Regions from separate parts of the Tenacibaculum amylolyticum genome, predicted to be linked through region 2. Evidence: riboswitches for the same ligand, from Rfam matches in the RefSeq annotation. Region 2 holds a riboswitch; the other holds the start of a gene.

Region 1 (16,557 bases), on a different contig from region 2:
ACCAAAAATCACATGGTTTTTTATAGATATAAATACTACATAGCTACTTCAAAATTACTACAGCTATTTTTACTGGAAGTTAAGTTTGTACATTTGGATTGAAGACATACCCTTATTATTACTTTCCAAGTTACCAAATTTGATTAGTTAACCGTTATTTAATCCCCCTAAATTACATAATCCCTAAACAATTATTTTTGGTAACTTCTTTTTTTGAAGAAAATCCATTTATTTTATTGAAATTATTGAGAAACTAATAATTTAATTAAGAATAGTTAATTGCTGAATAAGCTTTGAAAACTACAATTTACCTTGTTTTTAAAACCAACTATAACTTACCTGTTTAACTATATCAAAACGTTTAATAAATACCTTAGCGGGCAAATTTAGTTGTAAATAGGTGCACTTTTTTCGTTTTCTTGAAAGAAAAAAGTAATGCTAGTATAAACTAACTTTATTGAATACTAAATTTAGAGAGTAATAGTCTGTAATTTAATACTTAAAGTTTGTCAGATTTTTCTTCTTAAAATGTATGATGCTATTATTTAGATTCTCTTATAACAATTTTTTGCGCATAATAGTCTGAAGTGATTATCAAACTCTTTACCAATAGTATAAATTAAGGATTACTTCAGTTAACGATATGTAGTAGTTTGATAAAAGATGTTGTTTTTATTTAAATTACTGTTTTGTAGGTGATTAAAAGTGATAAAAGTTGAGGGTGAATAGTTGTTAATGTTAAAATTATCGATATAAATACTACAGAACTACTTCAAAATTACTACAGTTATTTTTTAGGGAATTTAAGTTTGTACATTTGGATCGAAGACATACCCTTATTATTATTTATAAGTTACCAAATTTAATAAGCAACTGTTTAATCCCCTAATTATACATAATCCCTAATCAATATTATTTTTGGTAACTTTTTTATTCCACTCACTTAATTATCCAAACATAGTTTATTTCTTAAAATGCATGAATATTGCTATTTCGCTCTACAAATAGAACGTATATAATATTAATGTAGTAGTTGAATAAGATTAGATGTCTAAACCAAAAGTGTTCTTTAGCTTTTCTAAAAGTGGATTCTTTTCTTTTAATTTCTGATATTTTTCGTGTGGTGTATAAGCAAATTTCTTTTCTACAACTTCATTTACTTCAATGGTAATTTGAATACCGTAGTTGTTTAAACGTTCACGAAGAAATCTTAATAAAGCAGGTCTTCCTTTTTCAAGTTGGCTTTTCATCAGTTTATTAGGAAGTGTAGCAACAATCTGAAAGTTTTGCCTTAAAGAAGGTTGTCCAGCTAATAAAATAGAGGCCATGTTTTTTTCACCTTGCTCTTGTAATTTAAAGTAGTATTTTTTCCAACCATCTTGTAGTTGTTCTTGGTTAAAAGGTGTTCTAGGATGATTGTCGTAATTCTCTTCTACATCTGAGGTAACTTTAACCTCTCTTTTTTCACTTAAACTTTTTAAAGATAAAGCAGAAGTCCTCCTTTTAATATTTTTAATAGAAGGTTTTTTGTCTTCTACAGGAGCTGGTATAGGTGCTTTTTTAGGCTGTGAAGGTTGAGCAGGTGGTTTAGCAGCTGCGGCAACTTTCTCTATTTTTTTAATAGCCGGTGAAAGCGATGTGAAAAATGTAGCAGGAATTATGAAGTTGCTAGATTTTTTTTTTTCTCCATCAAAAGTGATAGAGGCAAGCTGCATTAAACAAAGTTCTACGAGTAATCGTTGATTTTTACTTGTTTTGTATTTGAGATCGCAATCATTTGCTTTATCTATGGCAGGTAATAAAAAAGTCATAGCAGCTTTTGAAGCTTGCTCTAAATATTTCTTTTTAATAGTGTCACCAACTTCTAATAAGGAAATGGTTGCCGTATCTTTTGCAACTAACAAATCTCTAAAATGCGATGCCAATCCGCTAATAAAATGTTGTCCTTCAAATCCTTTAGATAATACATCGTTATAAGCCATTAATACTTCAGGAATTTTATTTTCTAATAAAAGATCTGTCATATTAAAGTATACTTCGTAATCTAAAACATTTAAGTTTTGCGTTACAGCTTCTCTTGTTAAGTTATTACCAGAAAAACTAACCACTCTGTCAAAAATAGAAAGTGCATCACGCATTGCACCGTCTGCTTTTTGAGCAATAATATGCAAAGCATCGTCTTCTGCAGTAATATTTTCACGCTCAGCAATAACTTTAAGGTAGTTTTTAGCGTCTAAAACACCAATTCTCTTAAAGTCAAATATTTGACAACGCGATAAAATCGTAGGAATAATTTTATGCTTTTCTGTAGTAGCTAAAATAAAAATAGCATGTGCAGGTGGTTCCTCTAAAGTTTTTAAGAAAGCATTAAAGGCAGCTTGTGAAAGCATGTGAACCTCATCTATAATATATACTTTATATTTTCCTGTTTGTGGAGGAATACGAACTTGGTCTGTTAAATTTCTAATATCATCTACAGAGTTGTTAGAAGCCGCATCTAATTCGAAAATATTAAAAGCAAAATCTTCATCTGCTGCATCTGTATCTGAACTTTCTTGATTAATTCGTTTGGCAAGTATACGTGCACAAGAAGTTTTTCCAACTCCTCTTGGTCCTGTAAATAATAAAGCTTGTGCTAAATGGTTATTCTTAATAGCATTTTCTAACGTATTGGTAATGGCTTGTTGCCCAACAACATCCTCAAAGTTTTGAGGTCTATATTTACGTGCAGATACTATAAAGTGTTCCATTAAAGTTTATCTAAAATTTACAAGTAACATTTATGAAAGTATGTACAATATAAATGTTGCTTAATTCGACACAAATTTAGCAAACCGAATTAGTACATACAAACAAAGTTATGAATATTAAAAATCCCCACTTTAACAGACTAAAGTGAGGATTTTACTAACAAAATAGACACATTTAATTCAAAAATTGATCAATGATTTCATTTACTTCCTTCTTAGAAGCATCTGCTTTTAAGGCAAATAAATGAGAGTATAATTTTTTGTTTTTCACTTTTGGTTGTAAAGTAATATCTTTTTTCATGTCAAAAGTTTTATCCCATTTTTTACGAATTTTCTTCCATAATTTTTTGTTCTCTTTCCACCATTTTTGAGCGGCTTCACACTCACTGTCAGCTACTTTTACATAAGTGTTATGACCTTTTTCCTGAGCTAATAAGAAATCTTCTTCTCCGTCTTTACGAATAATTTTATCATTATCCTGGTCGTGAATCCAACCATTAGTTGTGATTTCATGTCTGTTTCTTCTGTGTAAAACATTATAATCAGATCTTGTAGTAAGCTCTCTTCTAGCTAATGGAGCATCTGTATTATTTTCCCAAAAACTTTTACCATCTACGTGCGTCCAAGTAGCAGTTCCTTCATAACGAGGACTATCGTCTACTTGAAATACTTTTTGTGTCCATTGACCTTCTACTTGGTCTTTAGGTAATTGTACGTATTTCCAATGATGACCTTTATCAAACATAAATAAGTCTTGGTTTTCAAATAACCAATCTTGTCGCCAATGCTTTACAATGTGTGGATGATTTTTTGGCCCTACGATTAATAAATGTTGTAATTGAATTTCATTGCTTTTGTCTGTAATAACTTCTACCCATTCTAAAGCACTTTCTTGCTTCATTTTAGATGGTTTGTATAAGCTGTCTTTTGAATAGTTAAATGTTTCAGCAAAATTAAAACCTACTTTATAACAACCACTCATAGCTTTAATAGCTTTAATGTCTAAGTCCTTTTTATCTTTTTCTTGACCAAAAGTGGCCGACATACCAAATACTACTAGTACAATTAATGTCAGTTGTTTCATTCTTGTAATTGATTTTTAAAATTAATACTGCAAATTTAATACATTTATTTAGATTGAATAAAAATAAAATATATATTTGCATCAAAATTATTAAGAATGTTTCTAAATAAGGTTGTAGGATTATTATTCGTATTAGTTTCTTTTTCATTAGTGGCGCAAGAGAAGTCAGTAAAGAAAGATACTGTAGATAATAAGTTAGATGAAGTTGTAGTAACCGCAACAAGAACGAAAAGACAGTTGGCGTCTTTACCAATGCCCGTGACATTAATTTCTAAAAAACAAATTTTACAAACTGGAGCTACCAGATTACGTGATATTATATTAGAACAAACAGGTTTAGTAATGGTTTCTGACTTTGGAAACTCAGAAGGAGTACAGTTACAAGGAATAGATGCAGAGTATACGTTAATTCTTGTGAACGGACTTCCATTAATAGGAAGAACTTCTGGAAATATTGACTTAAATCGACTTACTATTAATAATATTAAGCAAATAGAGATTGTAAAAGGACCTTCTTCTTCTTTATATGGATCTGAAGCGCTTGGAGGTGTAATTAATATTATTACAGAAATTCCTAATAAAGACGAAACCACGGGAAGTGTGAGTTATATGACTCGCTTTAGAGCTAGAAGGGAATTAGACTTAAACGCAAATATTACGCATAGAAAAAATAAGCTAGGAATAGATGCAGGAATTAACTTGAATTCTGGTGGAGGATATGATTTATCTCCAGAGAATCCTACTCAAACAGCTTTTCCTTACCAAAATATGACAGGTAATTTACGAGTGTTTTATGATTTTTCTGATCGATTTAAGATGAATGCAGATGCTCGATATTTTAATGAAAAAGTTTTCAACCCAACAGGCGATGCTTCTAGAAAAGATGCTGGATTATCATTAAATGCTACTCATAAAGTAACAGATAATTTTACACTGAATTATTTACTATATGGAACAAAGTTCAAAACAGAGAGTGTATTTAATGGAGAAACATCTGTATTCGATCAAACTTTGTATAGACCAGAAGTTAAAGCTGAAGTAAATTTAAAGAAAGGAACTTTAATTGCTGGAGTTGGAGGAAATTTTGATGGGTTAGAGAGAACTTTTTTTGATGGAAAAGAACAGTTTAATGCACAATATATATTCGGACAATTTGATACTAATATTACTGATAGAATAAATGTAATAGCTGGTTTACGTTTCGATAACTTTAATAAGTTTAAATCAGCATTTAGTCCAAAGCTTTCTGCAAATTATAAAATAAACGATTGGATTACTACTAGAGCTTCTATTGGGTTTGGTTATAAAGTACCAGATTTTAGACAGTTATTTTTCAATTTTAGAAATACAGCAGGAGGTTATGTTGTGTTAGGAACACAAGTATTACACGAGTTGTATGGGAATCAGCCTGAAGTAATGAATTTGGCGAGAGAGTTAAAACCAGAAAGTTCTATAGGATATAATATAGGTTTTCAGTTAAAGCCAATATCAAAACTAAATGTAGATATCAACTTATTTAGAAACGATATCAAAGATTTAATAAACACGTTTGTTGTTTCTAGAAACTTTCCAGATTTATTAAACACTACTGTTTTTTCATATGAAAATAGAGATCGTGTATTTACGCAAGGAGCAGAAGTAGACCTTTCATATAAATTGAATGCAAATATTAAAGTTTCTGCAGGGTATCAGTTCTTAGATACTGGAGATAAACAGGAAATAGAGAAAATAAAAAACGGAGAAGTGTTTTTTAGAAGAACACCAACATCACCATCAGAAATTTTGTCAATCAATAATTATTTCGGGTTAGCAAATCGTTCTAGACATATTGCAAATGCAAAGTTATTCTATGAAAATTATGAGCATGAATTCTCAGCTAATGTAAGAGTATTGTATAGAAGTGGATATGCATTATTCGATACAAATAATAACGAAGGAATTATTGACGAATTTGATGATTTTGTAAAAGGAAATACACAGGTGAATGTAGCTGTTCAAAAAACATTTTACAATACGATGAATATGCAAATAGGAGTAGATAACTTATTTGATAGTACAGGAACAGAAAATATAGATGATTTTCAAAATCTAGATGCAGCTAGGCGTTTAGGAAGAAATTTTTATACACGACTTCAATTCAACTTTTAAAAATAATAATAACAGAAAATTAATAAACACTAATACATATGAATCGCTTAAAATTAATTTTATCATTACTAATCATAAGCATCGTAGCTACGTCTTGTAGCGATAACAATGATAATGTGAATGCATTACCAGTAGAATCAAAAACAGTAACAAATTTACCAGCGCCACAAACAACTGATTTTACTCAGAATCCACCTGTAACTTCTGGAGACTTTACTAAGTTTAGCTTTAAAGCAGGAACAGCAGTAACAGATGATAGTTGGGATATTGCTTTTAGAGGAACTACAATTTTAGTAAACGGAGGAACTCAAATAGACGGACTTACAGGTCAGCCAGCAAGAACTGGAAATGCAGCTTTAAGTTTAGAAACAGGAACTTTTGCAAGTATTACTACAGCTCCAGCTGATGCAGCATTTTCACAGGATGCAGCAGGAAGTTACGCATTAACAACTGGTAGTGGTAATGGATGGTATACATATGCTGGGCCTCCAACACACTTAATTAGCCCAATCGCAGGAAAAGTTATCGTAGTAAGAACTGTTGATGGAAACTATGCGAAGATGGAAATTACAAGTTATTATAAGGATAACGATCCAGCTAATCCAGCTAATGGAAGATTTTACTCATTCAACTATATATATAACCCAAATGTAGGGGATAAAAATATTCAATAATCATCATTTGTTGAATTTTGTTAGTTTTTTAATTGAAGCTATTCGGGAATACCGAATAGCTTTTTCTTTTATAAATAATGAAAGAAAGAAGAATTACTTACGACCAAGGTGTAAAACCGAAACAATGAAGAAATTATTTATTATTTTATTTTTAGGAGGCTATATTGTATCTAGTGCACAATCTAAACAAGACAAAGTAGCTTATTTTGCTAGTGGTTGCTTTTGGTGTGTAGAAGCAGTTTTTGAAAGTGTAAAAGGTGTAGATGAGGCAGTATCTGGTTATGCAGGAGGGCATACAAAAAATCCAACCTATAGATCTATTGGTACAGGAAGAACTGGTCATGCAGAAACTGTAGCTGTATATTACAATCCAAAAGTGGTAAGCTTTGAAACCTTGGTATATGTGTTCTTTGGTTCACAAGATCCAACAACAGTAAATGGACAACATCCAGATTATGGAACGCAATATAGATCGATAGCTTTTTATACGAATAATAAAGAGAAGGAAATTATAGAAAAAGTAAAAAATGAATTAAATAAGAAAGTATATGATGGAAAGATAGCTACTGAAGTAACAAAGCTAGATAGGTTTTATAAAGCAGAAGATTACCATCAAAATTACGAGCGTTTACATCCAGAAAATCCTTATGTTCAGAATGTTTCCATTCCTAGGTTAAACAGATTTAAACGTAAGTTTCCTAACTTATTAAAAAAAGGACATTAAATTAATGCCCTTTTTTTATGCTATTTATATTATTCAACCAGGCTGAAAAAACGTAGTTTATAATCTTTCAATAATTCTGGATTGGTAATTTTTATTAAATCTTTTAATACTAAATCAGGTCTAACTGGAGCAAATTCAAAATATTCAATTCCACCTGTAGCACCTTTAACTAGTGAATTCGTATAAATCTTATCTTTAGTGAATGGTGCGAACTTATTGTAATGTTTATTAGCATTTATCATTTGTTCACGAGTTGTATAGAGTCCGCAACCTATCCAATAATCAGCAGATTGTCCTTTATCTAAAACACTTTCAAAACTAAGTTGTAAGCTACCGGTTCCGTTAGTCTCTTTCCATAAATAATCTAAATTGGCATCTGCAAAATATTGTGCAGTAAAACTTTTTCCAGCAGGTACATACCACACGTCTTTAAACAAACTACCCGAGAGAATAGTAGGTTTTGTTGTAGCTTTTTTTGCTATTTGTTTAGCTTCGTTATAGCTTTTTTCAATAGTATTAAAAACTTTATCAGCTTCTTTTTCTTTTCCTAAAAGAACCCCAAAAAACTTAATCCATTCGGCTCTACCTAAAGGAGTTTCTTCTAACCAATCACCATCAAAAACAACAGGGATACCAGTTTTTTTAATGTTATTATATAATTTATTATTAGGATGTAGCGCAAAACCAACAATAAGTTCAGGATCTAAATCTAATAGAATTTCGGTATTCATACTTTGTTCAGAGCCTAATTCGGTTATAGCTCCACTATCGATTAATGCACGTGTTTTTTTTGAAGAAACATATTTTGTGTTTGGAAAACCAACAATAGCATGTTCACTACCTAAAAGCTCTATCATTGGTACATGTGTAGTACTGGTAACTACTAGTTTTTGAACAGGGATTTTTAATTTATTTTGTGTAATATCGTTTTCATCTGAAAGTTCAAATTTGAATTCTTCAGATGCATTTTGAAATACCTTTTTTAAAACTAAATATCGTTTTCCGTTTTCAGTGACGATATCAAAGCCTTTTGCATATTTTATTTGTGTTGGAGTAGGAGCTATGTTTTTTTTAGCGCTCGTTTGTTCTTTTTTACAGCCAATAAAGCATAAAAAGAATGTACAGATTAAGAAAGCTTTTTTCATTGGTTATAATTCTTTTGTATTGATATGTAAAATTTCTCCGTAAGCCACTTTTAAATCAAAAGAGTTAGTTAATGGAGTTTGGTGCCAATAAGACCAAAGGCTTCTGATAACACCAGCATGGGTTACAATTAATACTTTTTGATGTTTTTGTTGTTGAATGTCTTTATAAAAATCAATTGTTCTTTGTTGTAGTTCTACATAAGATTCTCCATTCTTTGTAGAAACGTTTACAAAGTCTTGCATCCAAGGATCTGATTCAGCCTTAGGAATGGCATTCCAGTTTTTTAATTCCCAATCTCCAAAATCTAATTCTTTTAAACGATCATCAAGAATAACAGGTTGTTGAAATTGATTTGCTAGTTTTTTACAACGAATAAGTGGACTTGAATAGATGGCATCGAATGTGTGTGAAGCTAATTCAGAAGTGATTCTTTCTGCTTCATCTACAAAAGTACTTGCTACATCCAAGTCAGATTGGCCATAACAAATTCCTTTTTCAATATCTGGAGTGGTATGTCTGACTAAAAAAACTTCCATATAACTATTAATGATATGTAAAAAACAACTTCAGCAACTTGCTGTAAAGCACCTGCACAATCTCCAGTTTGTCCACCAATCCATTTTTTAAAGAAACTTCCCATGTATAAATAAGTTATAAATAAAGGGATCAGAGTAAGAAAAACTATTGGATTATTAAAAAAGATTAGTGGAAGTATACCAAAAAAAGCAGAAATCAGTAACGATTTTGTGCTCATTTGCTGTGTAGTAGGTTTCACTTTAGAACTATCGATATCTCTTACATATTCATGTGTGTAGAGTAGGATAGTTGCTATAAATCGGCTAATAGCATGACCAGCAATAAGTACTAATGGAATAGTAGTGATTTCAGATAACTCATCTAAGTTAATAAACTTCAATGCTAGAATACTGATCAAACCAATGACACCAAAGGTTCCCAATCTAGAATCTTTCATAATAGTTAAAATTCGTTCTTTGGTCCAACCACCACCAAAACCATCACATACATCAGCAAAACCATCTTCATGAAAAGCACCGGTAGTCCATACAGAACTTATCATGCTAATTATAAGCGCTACTTCAGTAGAAAAAATGAGATTAGAAAGATAAAATATAAGTCCTGAAATTCCTCCAACAAGTATTCCTACTAAAGAAAAATAACGACTGCTTTTATTTAAGATTTCAGGAGAATGGTTTACCCATTTAGGGCAAGGAATTCTCGTAAAGAATAAAACAGCAGTTAAAAAATAATGGATTTGATTTTTCATTTTAAACTCTCAGATATTCATTTTTTATACTATTATTAACATCTAACATCTAACATCTAACACCTCACTCATTCGCTTCAGAAACACTGGCACTTTTAAAAGTAGCCATTTCATTTAGGAAACTTACAGCCGATTTTATTATTGGAAAAGCAACAGCAGCTCCAGAACCTTCTCCTAATCGCATACCTAAATTTAAAAGCGGTATAGCGTTTAAGTGTGCTAACATTTTTCTATGACCTTGTTCGCCAGAAGTATGAGAAAAAATACAATATTCTATTATATTTTGATCTATGTAATATGCCGTTAATAATGCTGATGTAACAATAAAACCATCAATTAACAATGTCATTTGTAACTCAGCAGCTTCTAACATAGCACCACACATCATTGCAATTTCAAAACCACCAAAATGTTGTAATACATCTATAGGAGTGTTAATATTATTAATATGTTTATCATACACTTCTCGTAAAATAGTTGCTTTTTGCTGAATACCTTTATCATCTAATCCAGTACCACTACCAACACAAGCTTCAATAGAAGTTTTGGTGAAATAACTCATTAATAAAGATGCAGCAGAAGTGTTACCAATTCCCATTTCTCCAAATCCGATAACATTGGTGCCTTTTTCATGTATTTTTTTTACAATAGTTCGCCCTTTTTCTAAAGCAGTATTCACTTCAGTAGCAGACATAGCAGGTTCTTGGCTATAGTCTTTCGTTCCCATAGCTATTTTGTAATCTAGTAATACATCTGATTTTTCAAATACACCATTTACACCAGCATCTACAATATGTAAATTTAAATTATGCTGTTTGCAAAAAACATTAATTGCAGCACCTCCATTTAAAAAGTTTAACACCATTTGTTGCGTTACTTCTTGAGGATAAGGACTCACAGGTTTGTTTTTTACAATACCATGGTCTCCTGCAAAAACAACAATAGTAGGTGCTACTATTTTAGGAGTTAATGTATTTTGAATAGCACCTATTTGTTTAGCAATGGTTTCTAAAGTACCAAGTGCACCAATAGGTTTGGTTTTATAATCTATTTTCTCTTGTAACTGTGTATGTAACTCTTTTGAGATAGGTGTAATCATTTATATACTATTATTTTAAAGTTAAAGGTAACCCGGAAACCATAAATGTTGCTTTATCTGCTTTTTGAGCAATAAATTGGTTCACCCATCCTTGCAATTCTGTAAATTTTCTGCCAACTTCTGTTTGTGCATGTAATCCCATCCCTATTTCATTTGAAATAATAATGATATTAGCATTAATATTGGTGAGTAATTCTATTTGATCTTTAGCTAGCTTTAGAGATTTGTTGACATCGTTTTTGGTATCTAAATAAAAATTAGTCAACCATAATGTAACACAATCAATAACAACTGTAGTGTTTTCTGATATTACTTTACTAATGTCCTTTTCTTCTTCAATAGTAGTCCAACGTTCATCTCTATCCGAAATATGTCTGTCTACACGTTTTTGGAAATCTTCATCCCATATTCTTGAAGTTGCTAAATAATATGGAGTATTAGATAAAGACTCGGCTAATTCTTGCGCGTATTTGCTTTTTCCAGAACGTTCACCACCTGTGATGTAATAAATCATATAGAAGAAATAATTTGAAAGCAAAGATTGAAAAGATTTTTTAGAAAAGAAAGTTATCCTTAAGAACTATGTATTTTTGCTGAAATAAAATACAATTATGAAAGTAGCTTCTTTTATGCCAGCTGTTACACAGATGATTTATGATATGGGCTTGCAAGATATGTTAGATGGAATAACATTTGAATGTCCAACAAAAGCTTTAGAAGAAAAGCAAGTTGTGGTAAAATACAAGCTGGAAGGACAAGTGTTAACTAGTGAAGAAATTAATGCAATCTTTTCTAAAACAAAAGCAGATGGAGGAACTTTGTATTATGTAGATGAGCCACTTTTAGAAAACATAGCTCCCGATATTATTTTTACACAAGATGTATGTGATGTATGTCAAATAGATACAGAATCTGTAGCTAGATCAGCATATAAATTACCCAAAGTTCCAGAATTAATTTCTATTACTCCAAATTCTTTAGAAGATGTATTCGATAATGCATTGACAGTAGCTAAAGCCATGGGGAAAGAAGCTATAGGAATTGCTTACATAGAGAATTTAAAAGAACAAATCTATGAGATTGTAGATGTACAAAGACAACATAAAATTCAGTCTAAAAGTATCATGTTATTAGAATGGATAGATCCTTTATTCAATTGTGGACATTGGATTCCTCATCAAATAGGTTTTGCCGGGGGAATAGATTTATTATCGCATCCTTCAGGGGATAGTATTGTAATATCGTGGGATAAGATTGTAAAGTATGATCCAGAAGTATTGGTAATAGCACCTTGTGGTTATGGAATTGAAAGAACTATGGAAGATATGAAATTCCTAACTGAAAGAGCAGAATGGAGTTCTTTAAGAGCCGTGAAAAATAAACAAGTATTTATAGCAGATTTTGCAATGTTTACTCAATCATCTGCAAGCACGTTGGTAGATGGTATAAAATGTTTAGCAGCTATGATTCATCCAGAACACTACACTATTTCAGAAGATTTAAAAGTTAAATTCGCAAATTATCACGATTTAGTAGCTATTAATTTATAAATATACGATACATTTGTCCAAATTTTTGGTTTTTCTTCAATGTTCAATTGAAAAAAATTAAAAGGGAATTCGGTGTAAAACCGAAGCTGTACCCGCAACTGTAAGCTGAAAAGCTTGTAGCTATTACTCTTTAACCACTGCGAAAGCGGGAAGGTAAGTTACAAGACGCAAGCCAGGAGACCTGCCAAAAATTCATTACTAACAAACCTTCGGGCTTAAAGGTTTTTTATGTGGATTTTAATGAGAAGATTAATATTTATTTTACTGTTTGTTAGTGCTCAGATAATTAGTGCGCAAAGCGATACAATATTTAATCGTTTGAATGAAGTAGTAATTCAGGCAAATAAACGATTGTCGAAAACATCTAAAGCTTATAAATTATTAAAAATAAATGATTCTGTTATTGTAAATAATGTAGAATCATTCACTAGTTTACTCCGTTTTAATACACCTATTTATTTTAGAGAATTTGGACAAGGAGGAACAAGCTCTCCAAGTTTTAGAGGAACTAGTGCTTCTAATACTGCAGTGGTTTGGAATGGTATAAATATTAATTCTATAAATAATGGGCAAACAGGTTTTAATTCACTAACAGTAGGGCTCTATGATGAGCTAAATGTAAGGAGTGGAGGAGGAAGTATAGAGTTTGGGTCTGGAGCTATTGGAGGAACTATTCATTTGAATGATGTATTGACATTCTCCGAAAAAAAGAAACTTCAACATCAAATTTTTACTGCAGTAGGTAGTTTTACAACAATTAACTCATTATACAAGCTAAAGTATAATTCCTCTAAATATGCATTTAATTTAGGGTTTTCATTTAATACTTCAGATAATGATTATCCATTTATAAATTCAGATTTTAGAAATGCAAATGGTGCCTATAAAAATTACACTATTAATTTATCAAATGCATATAAGTTTTCTGAGAGGTTAGTTTTAGATGCTTATATGACGTATTATTTTGGAGATCGATTGTTTTCTGGAGAACTGCCAAACCCTACAGCAGCAAATGATCAATATAAAGATATAAATTATAGAAATCTATTATCGTTAACGTATAATTTAAACAACTTAAAATTAACAGGTCGTTTAGCCTATTTATTTCAAGAATATCGCTTTTTTGATGATAAAGAGACAGGTAGTTTTAATTTCGGGCAATCGAAACGTGCTTTTTCAGATCTTACAGCAGATTATAACTTTAAAAAGTTAAATGCAACTTTAACCTCTAATACCAGATTTGAACGTGTAAAGGGAAGGACAGACCAAATTCTACCTCAGTATAGAACTGAATTTTCTCAATCGTTTATTTTCGATCATAAAGTAAAACCTAATTTTTCGTATGATCTTAAAATACGAAAAGAATATAATTCAGACTTTAAAGTTCCATTAAGCTATGCTGCTGGATTTAAATTAAAACCATTCTATTCTTTTTTTATAAGAGCAAATGCTTCAAGAAATTTTAGAGTTCCTACTTATAACGATCTTTTTTGGCCGGGGCAGGGAAATCCAAATTTAATCCCTGAAACTTCTTTTCAAGGAGAGTTAGGTTTGGGATACAAGAGTAGCAATGTTTTTATTGATGTAGCTTATTTTAATATTGATACTAAAGATAAGATAGTTTGGACTCCCAATGGAGATCCAAATAGACCAGGTGTTTGGGTGCCAATTAACTTAAATGAAACGTTAAATCAAGGAATAGAACTCACTTCTAAAATAAGTTACAATTTCTTTAATGATTATAAAATGAACCTTAGGTTAAACTACGTGTTCGTTCATGCAAAAAATAAGAATACAAATAGATTAATTCCCTTTGTACCTAAGCATATAGCTAATATAAATTTAAGTGTATCAAAAGGGAAATGGTCAATGTTTTACCAGCAGCTGTTTAATGATCAGGTATTTACTACAGAAAGCAACTCGTTGGATTTTGTTGTAGATCGTTTCTTTGTTTCAAACATAGGAGTGAATTACAAATTAATAAATACAGAAAAACAACAATTAGGTGTAGGATTAAAGGTTAATAATCTTCTAAACTCAGATTATGAAATCGTTCAAAATAGACCCATGCCTGGAATTAATTACAATTTTAATTTAAACTATAAATTCTAAACAATGAAAAAAATCAATTTCATTTTTAAAGCTTTATTATTAACAAGTGTACTTTTTCTTGCTTCTTGTAGTGATGATAATGAACAAGGACCAAAAGGAGATTATGAAAATGGTGTTTTAATTACTGGAGAAGGTTCAGGTGCAGGTAGTGCTACAATATCATTTGTTTCTAATGACTATACGACTGTAGAAAGTAAAATTTACAGTAAAGTTAACGGAGTTGACTTAGGAACATTCTTACAATCGATGACTTTTAATGGAGATACTGGATATATAGTAGTAGATAACCAGAATACAGTAACGGTTGTAAATAGATATACTTTCGAAAAACAGGGAGAAATATCAACAGGACTTCAAGTTCCTAGATTTATGGCAATAGCAGGAAATAAAGGATATATTACCAATTGGGGTGCAGGTTCTTTTGGAGATAATATAGATGATGATTTTGTAGCTGTTGTTGATTTAACTACACTACAAGTTACTTCTAAAATTAATGTAGTAGTAGGGCCTGAACAAATTGTATATCAAAATGGTAAAATGTTTGTATCTCATAAAGGTGGTTATGGAAGTAATAATAAAATAACTGTTATCGATACAACAACAGATACTGTTGAGAAAGTTATTGATGTAAAAGATAAGCCAGATGAATTAGGTTTTAAAACAAATGGAAACTTAATCGTGTTAGCAGGAGGAAATGAAGCATGGACTGGAAATGAAACAGCTGGAGCTATTATTACAATAAACACAAATACATTAGAAGTTGATTCTGAAGTTGTTTTTGCTGATGGAGTTCACCCAAGCTTAATGTATGTAGCAGATAACAATATATACTACAACGTAGGAAATGATGTTTTTGAGATGTCTGAAACAGCTACTACTTTACCTACTACTAAATTAGTAACAGGTGCAACAGGTTTCTTATATGGAATCGCTGTAAAAGATGCAAAACTATATGCATTAGATGCAAGTTTTACAGATATAAGTAAGATGAATGTATTTAATGTTACAACTAAAGAAGAGTTAAAAACTGTAGATGCTCCATTAGGTGCTTCTAAAGTTTACTTTAACTAATAATTTAAAAAAGTTTAGTTCCCCCTTTATTACACTTGTATTAAAAAAGGTTACACAATTTCATTTGTGTAACCTTTTTATATTTTTAGAACTTATTTTATTTATATAAGCTTCTTTACTTCTTGTTTAATAATGGCCACAGCAGTTTCGGTTGGACTCTCAATCTGAGAATAATCAATTAAAAGATTTTCTCTTAACTCTTTTGCGTTATCACTGTTTTCGGCAGTGCTTCTTATTTTGTTAATAATAGCAAGTTTAGATCCTAATAAAGCTTTCCAAGCATCTTCGTTTACATAAATTTGCTGCACTAAATTATGTTCAAATTCTTGTTCAATATTTCCAATAAGTAAATGTGCGTAACTATCGGCATCATTTCCAATAGGATTTACACGAGTTAAGAGCTTAGCAGGATTAATTCGTTCACAATATAATATCAAACGTTCATAAGCTTGTAATTTAACCGGTAAACTCTCTTTTTTCTTATTCATTAAAATTTCAAACTTTTTCTCTTTTTCATCTCTTTCTAGAAAAGCGCTAAACATAAAATAAGCAACTCCTCCAGTTACGAGTGCAGGCAAGGCAAATGCTAACCCTTCAATTATTTTGTCTTCCATGTATTATATATATTCAGTTTGTATTATTAATTATTTAAAAAATCCAATGCTAGTTGTGTCATAGTTTCTACACCTAATAACATACCGCTTTCATCTATTTGAAAATCTGGGGTGTGATGCGGGTACGGATTATTATTGCCAACAGTTTTTCCTCCTAGAAAAAAGTAAAATCCAGGAACTTCTTTTTGAAAGAATGAAAAGTCTTCAGCACCAGTAATGGCTTTAATTTCTATAACTTTATCTTTACCAGCTACATTTTGTAATGTAGGAAGTGCCTGTTTTGTTAGTTTAATATCGTTA
Region 2 (16,557 bases):
ATTAAAAGTAGGATTTCTTTTTCTCTCCTACTTAATTCTGTAATGGAGTTTTTATGTATGCGTATTTTTCTATCGTTATCTTCTTTTTTTTCTTGGATTTCTTTACTGAAATAAGTATTTCCTTTATAAATCTCCTCCAAAGCCAAAAACAATTCTTCTTGTACAATATTCTTTAACAAGTATCCGCTAACTCCGTATTTAATTAAACGAACAACTAATTGTAAATGGCTATGAGTACTTAATATTAATATTTTAATATCTGGGAATTTGTTTCTCATATGTTTACATGCTTCTATCCCATCCATTTCTGGCATACTAAGATCTAGAATAACAATGTCTACTGTTTTCTTTTTTAACGCTTCTAACAACGCTATACCATTAGTGACAGTTTCTACAACTTCAAACTTAGGATTTGTTTGTAATAGCTTTTTTATTCCTTCTAGAAATAACACATGGTCGTCTGCAATTAATAATCGAATTTGTTCCATATACTTAATTCGGTATTTCAATATTTATAATGGTACCTCTTCCTAATAAACTATCTATACTTACTTTTCCTTTTCTAAAACTTATTCGTTCTTCTAAATTAGTCAGGCCAATACCTTTGTGTTTTTGGCTAATTTCAAAACCATCTCCGTTATCTTCAAAAATGATATTTATACTTCCTTCTAATACATTTATATCTAAACTAATAAAGCTTGCATTTGCATGCTTTATAGTGTTCGTAACTAACTCTTGTATGATGGAAAAAAACTCGTATTGCAATTCTATATCTAAAGCATCAATTTCTTCTTCAGGATATAAATGTACCTCTGTTTTAATTCTACTTGCCTTCCCTACTTCTTCAATGTAATCTTTTATTTGTTTTACATAATTATCTTTTACATATCTTTTTACTAAAATATCATGTGAAAAATTTCTTACAACATCATATAAATTATCTAATTGATGAATAACCGACTCTAACTGCATGCTACTTTTTTTAACAGCGTTTACTTGCAGTTTAATACTAGCAATTGAATTCCCCAAATTATCATGTAACTCTTTTGCTACTTCTTTTCGTTCTTTTACTTGTCCTTGTAAATTTGCTTTTACAATTTTTAAATCTTGGTCTTTTAAAATAGAAAGTACTTTTTCTGTATTCAACTCTTCCTGTTTAATTGCATGTAACTTTTGAGTTTTCCATTTTTGATAAAAAACAATGGCTAAAATAATACTCAACAACAAAAAGATACTTAAAAAACTTGCTTGTAAAAATTTCAGTTTTTCTTGTGTTTTAAGTTCTTTTGCTTTGTATTGATTTTCCTTTTTTAAAGAAGCAATTTCATTTTGTTTTTGCTGCATATTAAATTTAACTTCTAACTCTTTAATTTCCTTATCTCTCTGAATTGCTTGTATAGAATCTGATAGGTATTGCCTTTTCCTACTTACTGTAAATGCTTCTTTATAATTTTGTTGCTTCACATATAATTTTTCATAAGAATCGTATATGTCTTTCTCTAGCTTATAATAATGTTCCTCTTTTGCTAATTTTAAAAGTAACTTTAATGTTCTCGAAGCTTCTTTATATTTATCTTGAATTACATAAACTCTTGCCAAACCTAATTCAGCTACGGAGAGATAATATTTAAAATCATGTTTTTTTGTTAATTCAATTGCATTCTTATAATAGATAATTGCTTCTTTATAATTTTTACTTTCATAGTGATTGTTTTCTGCTAAGTTGATAAGTATGACTACCTGTGCTATAAGATCTTTAGATTCTTTGGCAAATGCCAATCCTTTTTTAAAGTATATTTCTGACTCTTTTATCTTTTTTTCCTCTGCCAATAATACTCCAATGTTTATATAGGATCTCATAATAACATTTGGATCTTTAGCATGCTGTAAGGAGAATTCATACAACGCTAATGCTTTTTGGTACTCTTTTCTTTTTCTATATACTTCTGCTAATCCTTGTTTATGACTTAGCAACATTAAACTATCTTTAATTTTTTCTGAAGTATTTATCCCTTTAATATGCCATTCAATAGCATTTTCTAGAAGACCTTTACTATTATTAACTACACCCAAAGTATGATACTCTCTATTTTTTCTTTTTAAACTAAGAGTGTCTTCTTTGTTTTTAAGAATTTCTAAAGCTTTGTTTGAATAATAAATAACAGAATCGTAGTTCCCTTTTTTTTGATGATAAAAACTTAGGGTTGTTAGCGATTTTATACGTGTTGTTTCACTTTTACTATTGTGTAGTACTTTATATGCTAAATCTTTAAACTCTTTATCTTTATTATATACTGCAAAATAATATAGCGTATCTAATAACTTTTCTTCGTTTTTATCTTGTCCAAAAGTAACAATAGACATCAAAACAAAAAACAAGAAACTTCTATAGTATTTTTCTAGCATAGTTAGCATATCTCATAAAATTATACTCTTTAAAAGTACAAATTAGGCACATCGATTTACCATGTATTTCCTCTTTTCTTCTTCTTTATACTTAAAAATACTCATTTCTAATGAGTGTTATAATTCAGACTGAGCTTAATTTTGGATAAAAACCAAAGAAAAAATAAAATGAAAAAATCGACTACATTACGTTACATAATTTCTCTACTAATACTCATCATTTTTAACAGTTGCGATAAAGATGAAATTATAAACGAACCTCCTACGATTACTTTAGAAAGTCCTATAGACCAATTTAAAGTGCAACCTGGCAGTACTTCTGTTTTATTAGAATGGAAAGGACAAGATGATGCTGATACCAATAACCTTTTATACGATTTATATTTTGGTAACACAGTACAAGCTACTCCTTTTAAAACGAACTTAACAGAAAGCTCTTTCTTACTCGAAAATTTAGAATTAGGAAAAGCGTATCAGTGGAAAGTAATTGTTACAGATGGAGTTCATAAAACAAGTAGTGAAATTAGAAATTTCTCTACGGGGAACTTACCTACAATTAATCTAACAGCACCTGCAAACGAAGCAACTTTAACTGAGTTTGAAAATGTATTTGAATTAACTTGGAATGCACAATACGATGATGGTGATTTAGTATATGATGTATATTTTGGAGAGACTTTACCTGAAACTCCTACTGCTACAAATATTCCACAACCAGTTTATGAAGTTTCTGGATTGTCTCCAAATGCAACCTATCAATGGAAAGTAGTTGCTAGATCTGGAATTGCAGAAAAGGCAAGTGAAACATGGAGTTTTAATACTGCTGGCACTACTGAACGTATTATAGATTGGGCACCAATAGATAATGCAGTAAGCTATAACATTTATATGAGTGAAACACCATCTAACTATCAACTTATTGGAGAAGAAATTAGTGATACTTCTTATACTTTTACAAATTTAGAAAATGATAAAAAATATTATTTCCGACTTAATATAATTGATAGCAATGGTAATCTAAGTGGTAGAGGAACAACTTTCGATGTAACTTTTAAAGAAAATGAAAGAACACGCCTTTATGTTGGAGATCTTATGATAAAAACTCAGGAAGAAGCAGATAGTATAGCCGAGAAAAAATACACTGAAATTATTGGTGGTATACAAGTTTCTGAAAGTTCAAATCTAACGCATCTTAATGCTTTTAGTAATTTAAAATTCTTACGAGGAATAAATTCTCAAGCAAATATAACCATAGAAAAAAACTCTTTACTCACAGGTCCTGTAAGCTTTCCTTTATTAGAAAATGGAAGACTCATTAGCATTAAAGATAATCCTAAAATCACAAGTATTAACTTTCCTGAATTAAAAGAATTGAGCGAATTAGAACTACTTGGCAATAATCAAGTTGAGGGAATAATTATGTCTAAACTTACCAATCTATTAGCTATTTCAATTGGAAAGCTTCCTAATACTTCTATAAGAAATGATGACTTTATAGTTGATGCTTATGAGGCTAATGCCCAAGAACTTTATGGGCATGAAAAACTAACTAAAATAGATCTTCCATTAACAGGAAATATTGAACAAGTCAGGCTTTCACACCTTCCAGCATTAAGTAATCTAGATTTCTTAGAAAACGTAACACAAATCATAGCTCTTCAAGTTAGTACTTGTAATAAACTAGAAGAAGTTTCTTTACAAGCTAGAGTTGGCTTTTCAGTTTTTTTCTTTAATCAAAACCTGTTAAAAACAGATTTAAAGTATTGGTTAAGTGCTAGGTGGTATGGTAATCCAAATTTAAAATCGTTAGAAGGTGAAATGGTAGATAACCTTCTACCAGGAGCTCTCATTATAAGTAATAATGACAAATTAGAAAATCTTGACGGTTTATCTTTTCTTCAAAAGAAAGCTGATATTTTTTGGATCTTTTCCAATAATCCTTCTTTAGATAATTTTTGTGGAATCAAAGATAGTTTTGATTCAGCTAGCAGTGGAAGATTAATTATTAAAGAAAATAAATACAATCCTACTCCTGAAGAGATTTTAAATGGTAATTGTTCTGAATAACTAACAAATTTCCTTTTTCACAACAGTTGCTTCTTTATAAAGTTTCAATTAATACAAAGTTTAATCAAACATCCCCCTTATGCGTTTATTTTACATCTTATTCCTCTGGATTTATTTTACAAGCACTCTTGTAATCGCTCAACTACAAACAACAGTTGAGTTGGTTACTGATACTGACATTACTCCAACTAATAATGAATTGGTAACCTTTGGGCTTCCTATTAAAAAAGGACTTTTAACAAATCTTACCGATGTTAAAGTAACAATTGGGAGTACTGAACAAGCTATTAGTATAGAAAAAGGATTAACCTGGTGGTCAGATAATTCAATTCGTTCTGTTATTATACAATTACAAGGAGTTGACATGACAAAAGGTAATGTTTCTTTAACAATTACTGATGATGGTAGGAATACGGCAAATGATTTAGTTATGCTACCTCATCATAATGGATGGGTACAAGCTGGTGCAAATAAAAGTAATATGTCTTATCCTAGAATTTTTGTACTCCATGATATCGTATATTTATCAGAAAGTAATTTAGTTCCTCCCTATATTTCTGCTCCATCTAATACAGATGCAATTGAACTATATAAAGAAAAACAATTTGATGATTGGGCTGGATCTTTAGATTACCCCAATTCTAGTAATGGAAACTGGTTATTCGATAGGGCTACTGCAATGGCAAAAGCGTATATGACCACTGGTAATGTCAAATATTTAAAAGAAGCTTTTTTATCAAAACAATTTTATTTTGAACACATAAGAAAAGACGAAACTACTCCTGCTGCTCAAGGAGGAAATGGTTGTTGGACATGGGGTGCAACAGCCTGCGCAGATGGAAAGTATATTTATACACAACCTGCAAAACTTTTGCTTGGATTAATTGGAGATAAAAGTCAATGGACAAACCAACTTATTATAGATATGGCTTTACAGGCAGACTTAGGTTGGAATCAGTACAGAACCAGAGACACATACGATAAAGAAACAGAAGGTTTTACAGAAAGAGCTGCAGGAATTGTAGGTATGACCGAATTATTTAGCTATGAAATTACTGGCGATGCTACAATTTTAAACCATATGAATGAACGCATTGCTAGCTTGAAAGATATGCAACAAACTTCTAAAAGCTGGGATATTTCTAATAATTGGACACCTAAAAGTGGAGCTTTTACACATTCTGTAGGAGTTCATGAAGGGAATTATTCTGTTTCTTCTGCTCCTCTTGCCAATACAAACGACAGAGGTTTTTCTCCTTGGATGAGTGAAAATATTACCGATTTCTTATGGAGCGCGTATTGGATTACCAATAATCCTGATATCCCAGAAATACTCAGACAACTTGGTAATGCCGTTGAGCGATATGGTTTCACAACGTCTTATAATTCTACTACAAACAACTATGATTTTAAAACACCTTTCGCTTCCATAAATAGTCGCTCTCATCCATGTATGAATGACAGAAAAGGGTTGGATTTAACTTATTTTGCAAGCGCATATGCTTCTGAAGACACCATCAGTTCAGACGATTGGTATCCTTGGTATACAAGTACACACAATGTTGAAGCTATTTTAGTGTTAGGTACTGCTTATTATTTCGAAACTGATCCTTCTAATAAAGTTCGATTGAAAGCTCGATTAGATAAACTAAGGGCTGGAATATTTACATCTGATTGTGCAGCAATATCCATAGTTCCTAGATTATGGAATTGGCAACATAGATCTAACTCTGTACGAACATGGGATTGGATTCTTGCTAACGATCAAGGAATATTAAATGTGCCTCAAGATGAAATAACCAAACAAATAACTTTTTTCCCTAATCCTTTTGAAGATCAATTTTCTATAAAATTAGACCAAGAAGTAGCAAACGTAAACATCTCTTTACAATCTATTTTAGGAGAAACTATCTTTGAAAAAAAGTATCTAGCAGCTAAAACAATCAACCTTGAATTGGCTGATATTTCTAAAGGAGTTTATCTAGTTACAATTCAATCAAAAAAAATAAACACTACATTTAAAATCATAAAAAACTAAAAAGCTAAATTCTATTCATAATGGAATACTACTTTATAGGGCAACATAAAAAAGTGTGTGAAAAACGCACTGGATACAATTCTATTGACAGTACTTTTTTTCGAGATGAACAAACTACTAGGGTTCCAGATGTTATTATTTATAAAGACAATAAGATAACTGTAGTACAACCTGAACTTTGGAGCGATATTATTGGTGGCGGCGGTTTTAATGTATATTCCGATAAAATATGTGGAGTTTTAAAAACACTAGAACTTCCTATTGTTATAAAACCTGTTAGACTAGTACTAAATGAAAGCGGACATAAAAAAACAGGATACAACCTAGTTCTCAAAGTACCTGATATTCAAAACAAAACATTAGGAACTGATCCAGCCAAAACTTTTGACATTGATCAAACACAAGTTGGAGTATTGCCAATTTTCGATTTACGTTGGAAATATGGTTCTTTTCGTGTTATCAATACATTTCTTAAAGAAAAGTTTGACAAGCTTAAACTAGCTGGTGTGCATATAAAACCGCTATCAGAATTAACTAGTTTTGAACTTCAGTTTCTATTATGGTAATTCACTTAATAGAAATACAATTATTATCCTAAAATCATTATTTTCAAAAGCGTGCTAACCTCCTATTTACTATAGCATTGTCCATAAAAATCATTTTAGCAACTCAAAACCGCTTTTCAGCAATTGCTCTAAAAATCATTTTACTATCAACTATACATTTACGGAATAAAATGACTTTAAATTCCTAAAATGAGAACCTTTAAAAAAATAGTATTAGCAAGTTTAATAGTCTTTGCTATTTCTTGCGGAAAAGATGATGATAGTATTCAAAATACAGCGCCTGTAATAGAGGCACAATCATTTAATGTATCGGAAGCAATAACAGATACAGAAACGATAGGAAATATACAAGCATCTGATGCCGATCCTAATGAAGAACTTACTTTTAGTATTAGTACTAATGACAATGACTTATTTCAAATTACTGATGCAGGTAAACTGAGTTTAGCCTCAGGAAAAAGTCTTGATTTTGAAACAGCCACTTCACATTCTATTACTGTAAAAGTAAGCGATGGTGAAGCTGAAGCTTCAGCTACAATCACCATAAATGTGGTAGATGTTAACGAAAATACGGCTCCAGTAATTGCGAATCAAATATTTGAAATTGCCGAAAATAATGCTGCAAATGCAATTATTGGACAAGTTGTAGCTACAGATCCAGAAGGAGATGCACTAACTTATAGCTTAACTACACAAAGTACTGAATTTAGTATAGCTTCTAATGGTGAATTACAAGTATTAACTGCACTAGACTATGAGACTACTACAAGTTATACATTAGAAGTAGCTGTAAGCGATGGTATGCTTTCTAGCACAGCCTCTATTATTATAAATGTAACCGATGTAGATGAAACTGACGCTTTTATTACTACCTGGGAAACCACTACAGCTAATGAGGAAATCATAATCTATACAAATGCGAACCAACCTGAATTTACTTATAATTATACCATTAATTGGGGTGACGGTACTATAGATACTGGTGTATCTGGTGATGCAACACATATATATGCTAACGCAGGTACTTATAAAGTAGCAATTACCGGAACGTTTCCAGCAATAAGCTTTTTTGCTTCTTCTCAAGAAAATAGAAAAAAACTTAAATCTATTGACCAATGGGGAAAAATTACTTGGCAAAGCATGAGATTTGCTTTTAAGAATTGTATAAATATGAAAGAATTAGCTACCGATGCGCCAGATTTATCTAATGTTACTGATATGACTGGAATGTTTCAAAGTGCAATATCTTTCAATCAAGATATTAGTAACTGGGATGTGAGTAATGTTGAAAATATGGATAGAATGTTTGCAGGAGCAGCTGCTTTTAATCAGGATATTAGTAATTGGGAGGTAAACAATGTTACAAATATGGCATCAATGTTTAATTTTGCTTCCTCTTTTAATCAAAATATCGGAAATTGGAAGGTAAATAATGTTACAGACATGAGAGGGATGTTTACTTTAGCAAAGGCTTTCAATCAAGATATCGGAAATTGGAAAGTAGATAATGTAACAAACATGAGAGGGATGTTTGAATCAGCTGAGGCTTTCAATCAAAATATTAATAGTTGGAATGTAGATAATGTAACAAACATGGGTGCTATGTTTACAGGAGCAACTGCTTTTAATCAAGACATTAGCAGTTGGAAGGTAAATAACGTTACTGACATGTCAAGTATGTTTCGTGGTGCTACTACTTTTAATCAAGATATTAGTAACTGGGAAGTAGATAACGTTACTGATATGTCAGGTATGTTTCGTGGTGCTAATGCTTTTAATCAAAATATAGGAGACTGGAAGGTAGGTAATGTAACAAATATGGTTCTTATGTTCTCCGGTGCAGAGGTTTTTAATCAAGATATTAGTGGTTGGAATGTGAGTAATGTTACCAATATGGAATCTATGTTTGGGGCTGCTCTTGCCTTTAATCAAGATATTAGTGGATGGAATGTAAGTAATGTTACAAACATGTCATTTATGTTCGCCGGCGCTCGTAAGTTCAATCAAAATATAGGGAATTGGGAGACAGAGAAAGTTACAAGTATGGCAGGTATGTTTCAAAATGCAATAGCTTTTAACCAAGATTTAAGTAGATGGACTATAAGTAATGTAACAAGTATGCGATTTATGTTCCGTCATGCAGAAGCCTTTAACCAAGATATTGGGAACTGGAAAGTGGATAAAGTCGTAAATATGGATAGAATGTTTGAAGCTGCTCTTGCCTTTAATCAAGATATTAGTGGATGGAATGTAAGTAATGTTATTATCATGTCATATATGTTTGCAAATAATTCAGCTTTTAATCAAGATATTGGTAGTTGGGATGTGAGTAATGTAACAAATATGCGCTATATGTTTGCAGATAACTCAACTTTTAATCAAGATTTAACAGGATGGGATGTAGCTAATGTAACTCAATGCGCCCATTTTACTAACTCTTATTCTGCACTTGTTAATAGCAATCGTCCAAATTTTACCAATTGTACTCCATAAGAATCAGTATTAATATATATACGTTTTAATACACATAATAAAACATCGAGGTTTTTATCTCGGTGTTTTTTATTTAAAAAGGATCATTATTATTTTTCTTTCAGTCTTCTCTAAAAAGATATATCATATTAAAATATAGATACAACTTATTAGGATAACCTTCTTTCTGATTAGAAAGCTTTTCATTAGGAATGTTTGTTATTTTAGCATTTTTATTTGAAATTAAAATGACCAAAAATTTACGTCCAATAATGTTGGTAGGTACAGGTTCAGATGTGGGTAAAAGCATATTAGTTACAGGTATTTGTCGCATTTTAAAACAAAAAGGATATACTCCTGCTCCTTTTAAAGCGCAAAACATGTCTTTAAATAGCTTTGTTACTAAAGATGGTTTAGAAATTGGACGTGCACAAGCGGTACAAGCGGAAGCAGCAGGTATTTCGTGTACTACAGAAATGAATCCTGTTTTGCTAAAACCTTCAGGAGCTAATAAATCGCAAGTCATTTTACATGGAAAACCTATTGGCGATCAAACTGCTCGCTCCTACTTTTTAGGAAATAACAAGCAGGAACTTTTTAAGGAAGTCAAAAAAGCTTTTACCAAACTACAAGCACAATACAGTCCAATTGTATTAGAAGGTGCCGGTAGTATTAGCGAACTAAATTTAAAACACAGAGATATTGTTAATATGCGTATGGCGCAATATGCCAATGCAGCTGTATATTTGGTTGCAGATATAGATCGCGGCGGCGTTTTTGCAAGTGTGTACGGTAGTATTGCTTTATTAGATGAAGATGAAAGAAAACTCATTAAAGGCATTATCATTAACAAATTTAGAGGCGACATTTCGTTATTTGAAGAAGGAAAAAAAATGATCGAAGATCTTACGAATGTCCCTGTATTAGGAGTCATTCCTTTTGCTAAAGATATTTATATTGAAGAAGAAGATTCCTTAGCTTTAGATACGAAGAACAAAGCTATAACAACTGGTAAGATTAATATTGCTGTTGTATTACTACCTTTTATCTCAAATTTTACTGATTTTAACCGATTAGAAAAAGATGAAAGAGTTCATTTATTTTACACTCGCTCTAAAGAAGATCTTAAAAAAGCTGATATCATTATCATTCCTGGTAGTAAGAACACCATTGCCGACATGCAGTTTTTAAGAAATGCTGAGCTCGCTCAAGAAATATTAAACGCTTACGAACAAAAGAAAAAAGTAATTGGTATTTGTGGCGGTTTTCAAATGTTAGGTCAGTCTATTTCTGATCCGCATCATGTGGAAAATGATATCCACACTATTCCTGGTTTGGGCATTATTCCTGCACATACTACAATGGCTGCTGAAAAGACTACCTCACAATGTAATTTCACATTCAAAGCATACGAAGAAACATGTACAGGTTATGAAATTCATATGGGAATAACTTCTTTTGAACATCAACAAAAATTAAATACTATTAATAATACTCCAGAAGGTTATATGGATGAACATTGCTGGGGAACTTATATTCATGGAATCTTTGATAATAGTATTGTAATCGATGATCTTCTTAAAAATTTTTCAATAGAAAACACTTCAGAAACATTTGACTATAAAAAATACAAAGAGGAAAACTACGACAAGCTAGCGGCACATTTAGTATCTAATTTAGATATGGATTATATCATTGCTCAAATGCAATCATCATTATAAATCGTTATGGATTACGGACACGGAGACGATCAATATAAGTTTAACGGAATTACTTTTAAAGCGAACTTTAGTTCCAATGTATATAATTTAGGAGCCAATAATCAGCTGAAACAATATCTAAAAGAACAGTTAGATACTATAGAAAGTTATCCTGCTCCTAGTAGTGAAATACTTACTGAACTTATTGCGAAACATCATGCAATGGCTACTCAAAATTGCTTGGTAACCAATGGAGCTACAGAAGCATTTTATCTAATTGCTAATACTTTTCATGGTAGTAGTGTAACTATTTGCACACCTTCCTTTTCCGAGTATGAGCAAGCCTGTATGGCTAATAATTTGCAAATAGAATTTATTCATAGAAAGTCAATTCTTCAACATCAATTTACAACGCAGTTAGCGTTTATCTGCAATCCTAATAATCCAGATGGTTATGAAAACACTAGTGATGAAATAGCAACCATAGCTGCAAAACATCCAAACACGTATTTTATTATTGATGAAGCTTATACAGACTTTACTAGCAGTACTATTTCTTGTGTAGAATTGCTTCTCAAACACTCAAATATTATTCTTGTAAAATCATTGACCAAACTATTTTGTATTCCTGGATTACGCTTAGGGTATATACTTGGTAATAGTGCTATTATTTCTAAATTCATGCAACACAAAATGCCTTGGAATGTAAACAGTATTGCGCTGCATGCAGGTGAATTTATATTTCAAAACTACATCGATCTTTTACCTGATTTCAAAAACTATTTTTCAGACGCAATAGCATTGCAAAACGAAATAAATGCTTTAGATGGTTTTGAAGTAATTCCTACAAATACAAGCTATTTTTTAGTTCGCTTATCTCAACCAAAAGCCTCAGAATTAAAATCGTATTTAGTACAGACACATCAATTATTAATACGAGATGCTTCAAATTTTAGAACTCTAGATGAGCATTATATTCGAATTGCTAGTCAAACTCCACAAAAGAATAACTTGTTGATTAAAGCCTTACGTGAATGGAAAAACTAATGTTCTTGCTCCCGTTAATTATTGGCTATCTCCTCGATTTGCTTTTAGGAGATCCTAGATGGCTTCCCCACCCTATTCGATTGTTTGGAAATTTAATTGCTTTTGGAGAACGAAAACTAAATAATGTAAAACCTCTCTTTTTAAAAGGAGCTTTGTTAACCATTGTACTCACAACAAGTACATTTACTTTTTTTTATCTAATACAAATACTTTTAAAACCGTATCCAGTTCTTTATATCATCGTACAAAGTATTTTTGTATTCTATGCCTTAGCTAATAAAAGTTTGATACAAGAAGGTAAAGCTGTATTTGATGAACTTGCCAAAGGAATCGTTCAAGGTAGAAAAAGACTTTCATGGATTGTAGGTAGAGATACTTCTCAATTGAATGAACAACAAATAAAAACAGCTGTATTCGAAACCTTATCAGAAAATTTAAGCGATGGCGTTATTGCACCACTATTCTTTTATACAATATTAGGCGTACCCGGAGCTATGTTATACAAAATGGTAAACACCTTAGATTCTATGATTGGGTATAAAAACGATCGTTATTTCTATTTTGGGAAATTTGCAGCTAAACTAGACGATGTCTTTAATTATATTCCTGCACGAATTACAGCGATTATCATGCTTATTGTTACAGGTAAAATTCAATATGTAGCTACCGTATTTAAAGAAGGAAAAAAACATACAAGTCCAAATGCTGGTTATCCAGAAGCTGCTTTGGCTTATATTATGAAATGTAGATTTGGAGGTCCTAATTATTACCATGGAAAATTGGTAGACAAACCTTTTATTGGAGAACACAATAGACAAATAGCAAATGATCATTTTTCTACCGTTGCCAAAATAAACCATGCTACTACATTTTTCTTTCTTGTACTAAGTAGCTTGCTTTATTATTTTTGCTTGTGATATAGATATATGAAAAGATACATCATCACAGGCGCACCGAGTACAGGAAAAACAACTCTTATAAACGCATTAGAACAAAACGGACATATTGTATTTGAGGAAGTATCTAGAAAAGTAATTCGTGTTCAGCAGCAAACAAATGGAAATAAAACTCCTTGGGAAGATGTTACTGGATTTACAAAATTAGTATATCAACAAACACTTAAGAATCTCGAAACTCCCATAAAACAACATGCTTTTGTAGATAGAGGTTTAGCCGATAATATTGCTTATTTACAGTTAAAACAGCAACCTATTGCTAATTGTTTCTTACAATTCAATTATCAAAAACCATATCATAATACCGTCTTCTTTTGTCCACTTTGGAAAGAGATTTATATACAAGATCCACAACGTTTACAATCTTTTGAAGAAGTACAACAATTAGAACGGTTACTTTTAAATACTTACAAGGAGCTAGGGTTTACCATAGTGTTCGTTCCTAAAACTACAGTTGAACAACGTTTAGATTTCATTACAACTACTCTAAAATAAAAAACAGTACATTTGCCGCTGATTTTTGGTTTTTTATGACAGTAAAAATTAAAAGGGAATTTGGTGCAAATCCAAAACTGTTCCCGCAACTGTAAGGTTCATTAAAAACAACATATCAATATGCCACTGCTTTTTAATAAGTGGGAAGGCGATACCGTTGGAACCAAGTCAGGAGACCTGCCTCAAATCATTACATTAATTAATAACTCTCGGGTAAAGGGTTGGAAAATTTAAACTACACATCCGTAGTATTTTCTACAAATTACCTGCACAAAACTTATTTTCTTTATAATGAAAAGATTAGTATTATGCAGTGTGTTTTTGTTATTAGCTAATTTTGCTATAGCACAATCTAACACTACTATTACAGGAACAGTAAAAGACGCTAAAACGGGCAAAAGTATTCCTGATGTTTCAATTATCATTCAAAATTTAACTAAAGGAACAACTACTAATGCTAATGGTAACTACACCATTACACTTCCAGAAAATTATACAACGCTACGATTTTCGAAAGTTGGCTACCAAACACTTCAAAAAAATATTAGTAACAACAATGCAAAACAACCTCTTCTAGTTTTTCTACAAAAACAAGACATTGCTTTAGATGAAGTTACCATTACTTCAAAACAAAAAAAGTTAAAAGACCAAGTATTGAATGTAGGTAAATTACCTGTTAAAGATATAGACGCTCCTATTACGACTAACAGTGTAGATTCTAAATTGATACAACTTCGTAATGTTACCGATTTAGGCGACGCAGTTAAAAGTGCTACTGGAGTACGTCCTATAAATAGATACGGTGGTTTCCAAACATTTAGAATTCGTGGATTTAACAATTTTGTATTGTTAATCGATGGGGTTAGAGATGAAAGACATAATATTTCTACCAGTGCTCCTACTACTAACTTGGCCAATGTAGAACGAATTGAAGTCTTAAAAGGCCCTGCGAGTGTATTGTATGGTCATTCTACTTTAGGTGGAATTATTAATATTGTAAGAAAAAAGCCAACAGCAAACGATCAAGGTGGTTTTAGTGCTTCTTATGGTAGTTTTGATACCTACAATTTATCTGCTGGATTTGGAGGTGCTATCTCTGAGAAGTTGAGATATAGGACAGATTTTGGAATGACGCGTACCAATGGGTGGAGAGACTATGGTGTAGCAACTAATAACGGTTCTATTACTTTTGAATATACGCCTACAGATAAAGATATCTTTGAGTTTTACGCGCAAGCTAATAACGACACATATGATACTGATACAGGAATTCCTGTAGATGATGATGGTTCTTTAGTTCCTGGAATGAATCCTGAAACGAGATATAACGATCCACAAGATTATTTAAAACACAAACGATTCGATTTTCAATTAAAATATACACACGAATTCAATGCAAATTTTAAATTGACCAACCATCTTTCGTATTCAGACGATGATATCGATTATTTATCTACAGAACTTTTAGTATTCAACAGCACAAAAGATTCTCTTAGAAGAGATTTTCCGTTTTATTTTAATCATCAAACAAAAACAATTCAAAATCAATTAGATCTAAGTTACACTACCACTACAGGAAGTATCAAACATAAAATCCTTGTAGGAAACTCGTTCAGTTATTTAGATCGTAAAACATTTAGAGGAAGTGTTATAGGGCCAGGGACTTTTACAACAATTGCTATTCAAAATCCTATTTTAAACCAAGGGCATATAGAACCCGTAGATGAAAGAGTGGATGTTACCAATGAAACCGTTAGTGGTTTTTATGTACAAGATTGGTTAGAGTTTTCAGATAAATTCAAAGCTTTGGTTGGATTACGCTACGACATTTTTGATGGTACATATTACCGAGATATGATTGATAATGATCGAAATATTATTACCAATGGCGATCGAACAAATATTCCTTCAGATGCATTTACGTATAGAGCTGGTTTAGTATATCAGCCCATTAAAAACGCACTAAGTATTTTTGGTTCTTACTCAAACTATTTCAAACCTTCTAGAAGAATTGCGCCAGACGGTACAATTTTCGATCCTGAAAAAGGATATCAAATTGAAGGAGGTTTTAAATTTCAGAAAAACCATCTATTTGCAGCAACGGTTTCTACGTATTATATGCTAAAAAACAATATTGTAGAAAGAACTAATGTAAACGATTTTCAGCAAATTGGAGAAGCAGATTCTAAAGGGTTTGAAATTGATATTGAATCGCAACCACTTAAAGGATTATATGTAAAAACAGGATATGCTTTTGTAGATGCCAAAGTACGATCTTATAGTGAAACTCTTCAAACAATTGCTCCAGGAAACCAACTTCGTTTTGCTCCTAAAAATTCTGCCCACTTTTGGGTTAACTACGATTTTCAAACACCAACATTAAAAGGTCTAGGAATTGGACTCGGAGGAAACTATGTAGGAAGTAATTACACTAATTCTGCCAATACCTTCGAACTCCCTGCTTATACTACTTTAGACGGAACCATATACTACCAAGCTAAGAAAATAAGAGTTGGATTTAATCTAAACAATATAACAGACGAACTGTATTTTACAGATGCTATTTACGGAAATCAGTTTTTTGTAGGACAAGGAAGAAATTATAAAGTAAATATTAGTTATACATTTTAAAAACATTGAAAGCGCTAAGAAACAATCTATCAGCGAATATTATTTATACGTCATTGCGATTAAAACTCAGTGTAAAGAAGCAATCTATATATCGATCAAAAGATTACTTCACTTCGTAAACTCCGTTTGTAATGACGTTATAGCATCGTTTTTAGCCTAATTCTTTTTATGATCAAAAA

The links. Region 2 has a riboswitch for cobalamin ahead of ACKTTC_RS08150 (TonB-dependent siderophore receptor). Riboswitches for the same ligand answer to the same signal wherever they lie in the genome.
Region 1: linked by a shared signal. The riboswitch ahead of ACKTTC_RS04760 (TonB-dependent receptor plug domain-containing protein) and the one ahead of ACKTTC_RS08150 (TonB-dependent siderophore receptor) in region 2 are both predicted to bind cobalamin.

Annotation. Positions count from the first base shown of each region.
Region 1 is NZ_CAZEFZ010000009.1:16,872-33,428, forward strand. Features, by position in the region: gene dnaX (DNA polymerase III subunit gamma/tau) at 1,044-2,750, opposite strand; gene ACKTTC_RS04710 (DUF6607 family protein) at 2,926-3,834, opposite strand; gene ACKTTC_RS04715 (TonB-dependent receptor plug domain-containing protein) at 3,931-5,982, shown strand; gene ACKTTC_RS04720 (HmuY family protein) at 6,021-6,656, shown strand; gene msrA (peptide-methionine (S)-S-oxide reductase MsrA) at 6,781-7,380, shown strand; gene ACKTTC_RS04730 (ABC transporter substrate-binding protein) at 7,410-8,525, opposite strand; gene cobC (alpha-ribazole phosphatase) at 8,529-9,062, opposite strand; gene ACKTTC_RS04740 (adenosylcobinamide-GDP ribazoletransferase) at 9,047-9,811, opposite strand; gene cobT (nicotinate-nucleotide--dimethylbenzimidazole phosphoribosyltransferase) at 9,876-10,910, opposite strand; gene ACKTTC_RS04750 (bifunctional adenosylcobinamide kinase/adenosylcobinamide-phosphate guanylyltransferase) at 10,921-11,424, opposite strand; gene ACKTTC_RS04755 (ABC transporter substrate-binding protein) at 11,522-12,460, shown strand; cobalamin riboswitch at 12,470-12,663, shown strand; gene ACKTTC_RS04760 (TonB-dependent receptor plug domain-containing protein) at 12,701-14,572, shown strand; gene ACKTTC_RS04765 (YncE family protein) at 14,576-15,643, shown strand; gene ACKTTC_RS04770 (DUF7935 family protein) at 15,745-16,257, opposite strand; gene ACKTTC_RS04775 (amidohydrolase) at 16,284-16,557, opposite strand, start outside.
Region 2 is NZ_CAZEFZ010000022.1:7,866-24,422, forward strand. Features, by position in the region: gene ACKTTC_RS08100 (response regulator) at 1-488, opposite strand, end outside; gene ACKTTC_RS08105 (tetratricopeptide repeat-containing sensor histidine kinase) at 493-2,406, opposite strand; gene ACKTTC_RS08110 (fibronectin type III domain-containing protein) at 2,575-4,473, shown strand; gene ACKTTC_RS08115 (T9SS type A sorting domain-containing protein) at 4,553-6,511, shown strand; gene ACKTTC_RS08120 (hypothetical protein) at 6,532-7,077, shown strand; gene ACKTTC_RS08125 (BspA family leucine-rich repeat surface protein) at 7,267-9,570, shown strand; gene ACKTTC_RS08130 (cobyric acid synthase) at 9,798-11,270, shown strand; gene ACKTTC_RS08135 (pyridoxal phosphate-dependent aminotransferase) at 11,277-12,296, shown strand; gene cbiB (adenosylcobinamide-phosphate synthase CbiB) at 12,284-13,213, shown strand; gene ACKTTC_RS08145 (AAA family ATPase) at 13,223-13,747, shown strand; cobalamin riboswitch at 13,757-13,946, shown strand; gene ACKTTC_RS08150 (TonB-dependent siderophore receptor) at 14,039-16,378, shown strand; gene ACKTTC_RS08155 (PepSY domain-containing protein) at 16,547-16,557, shown strand, end outside.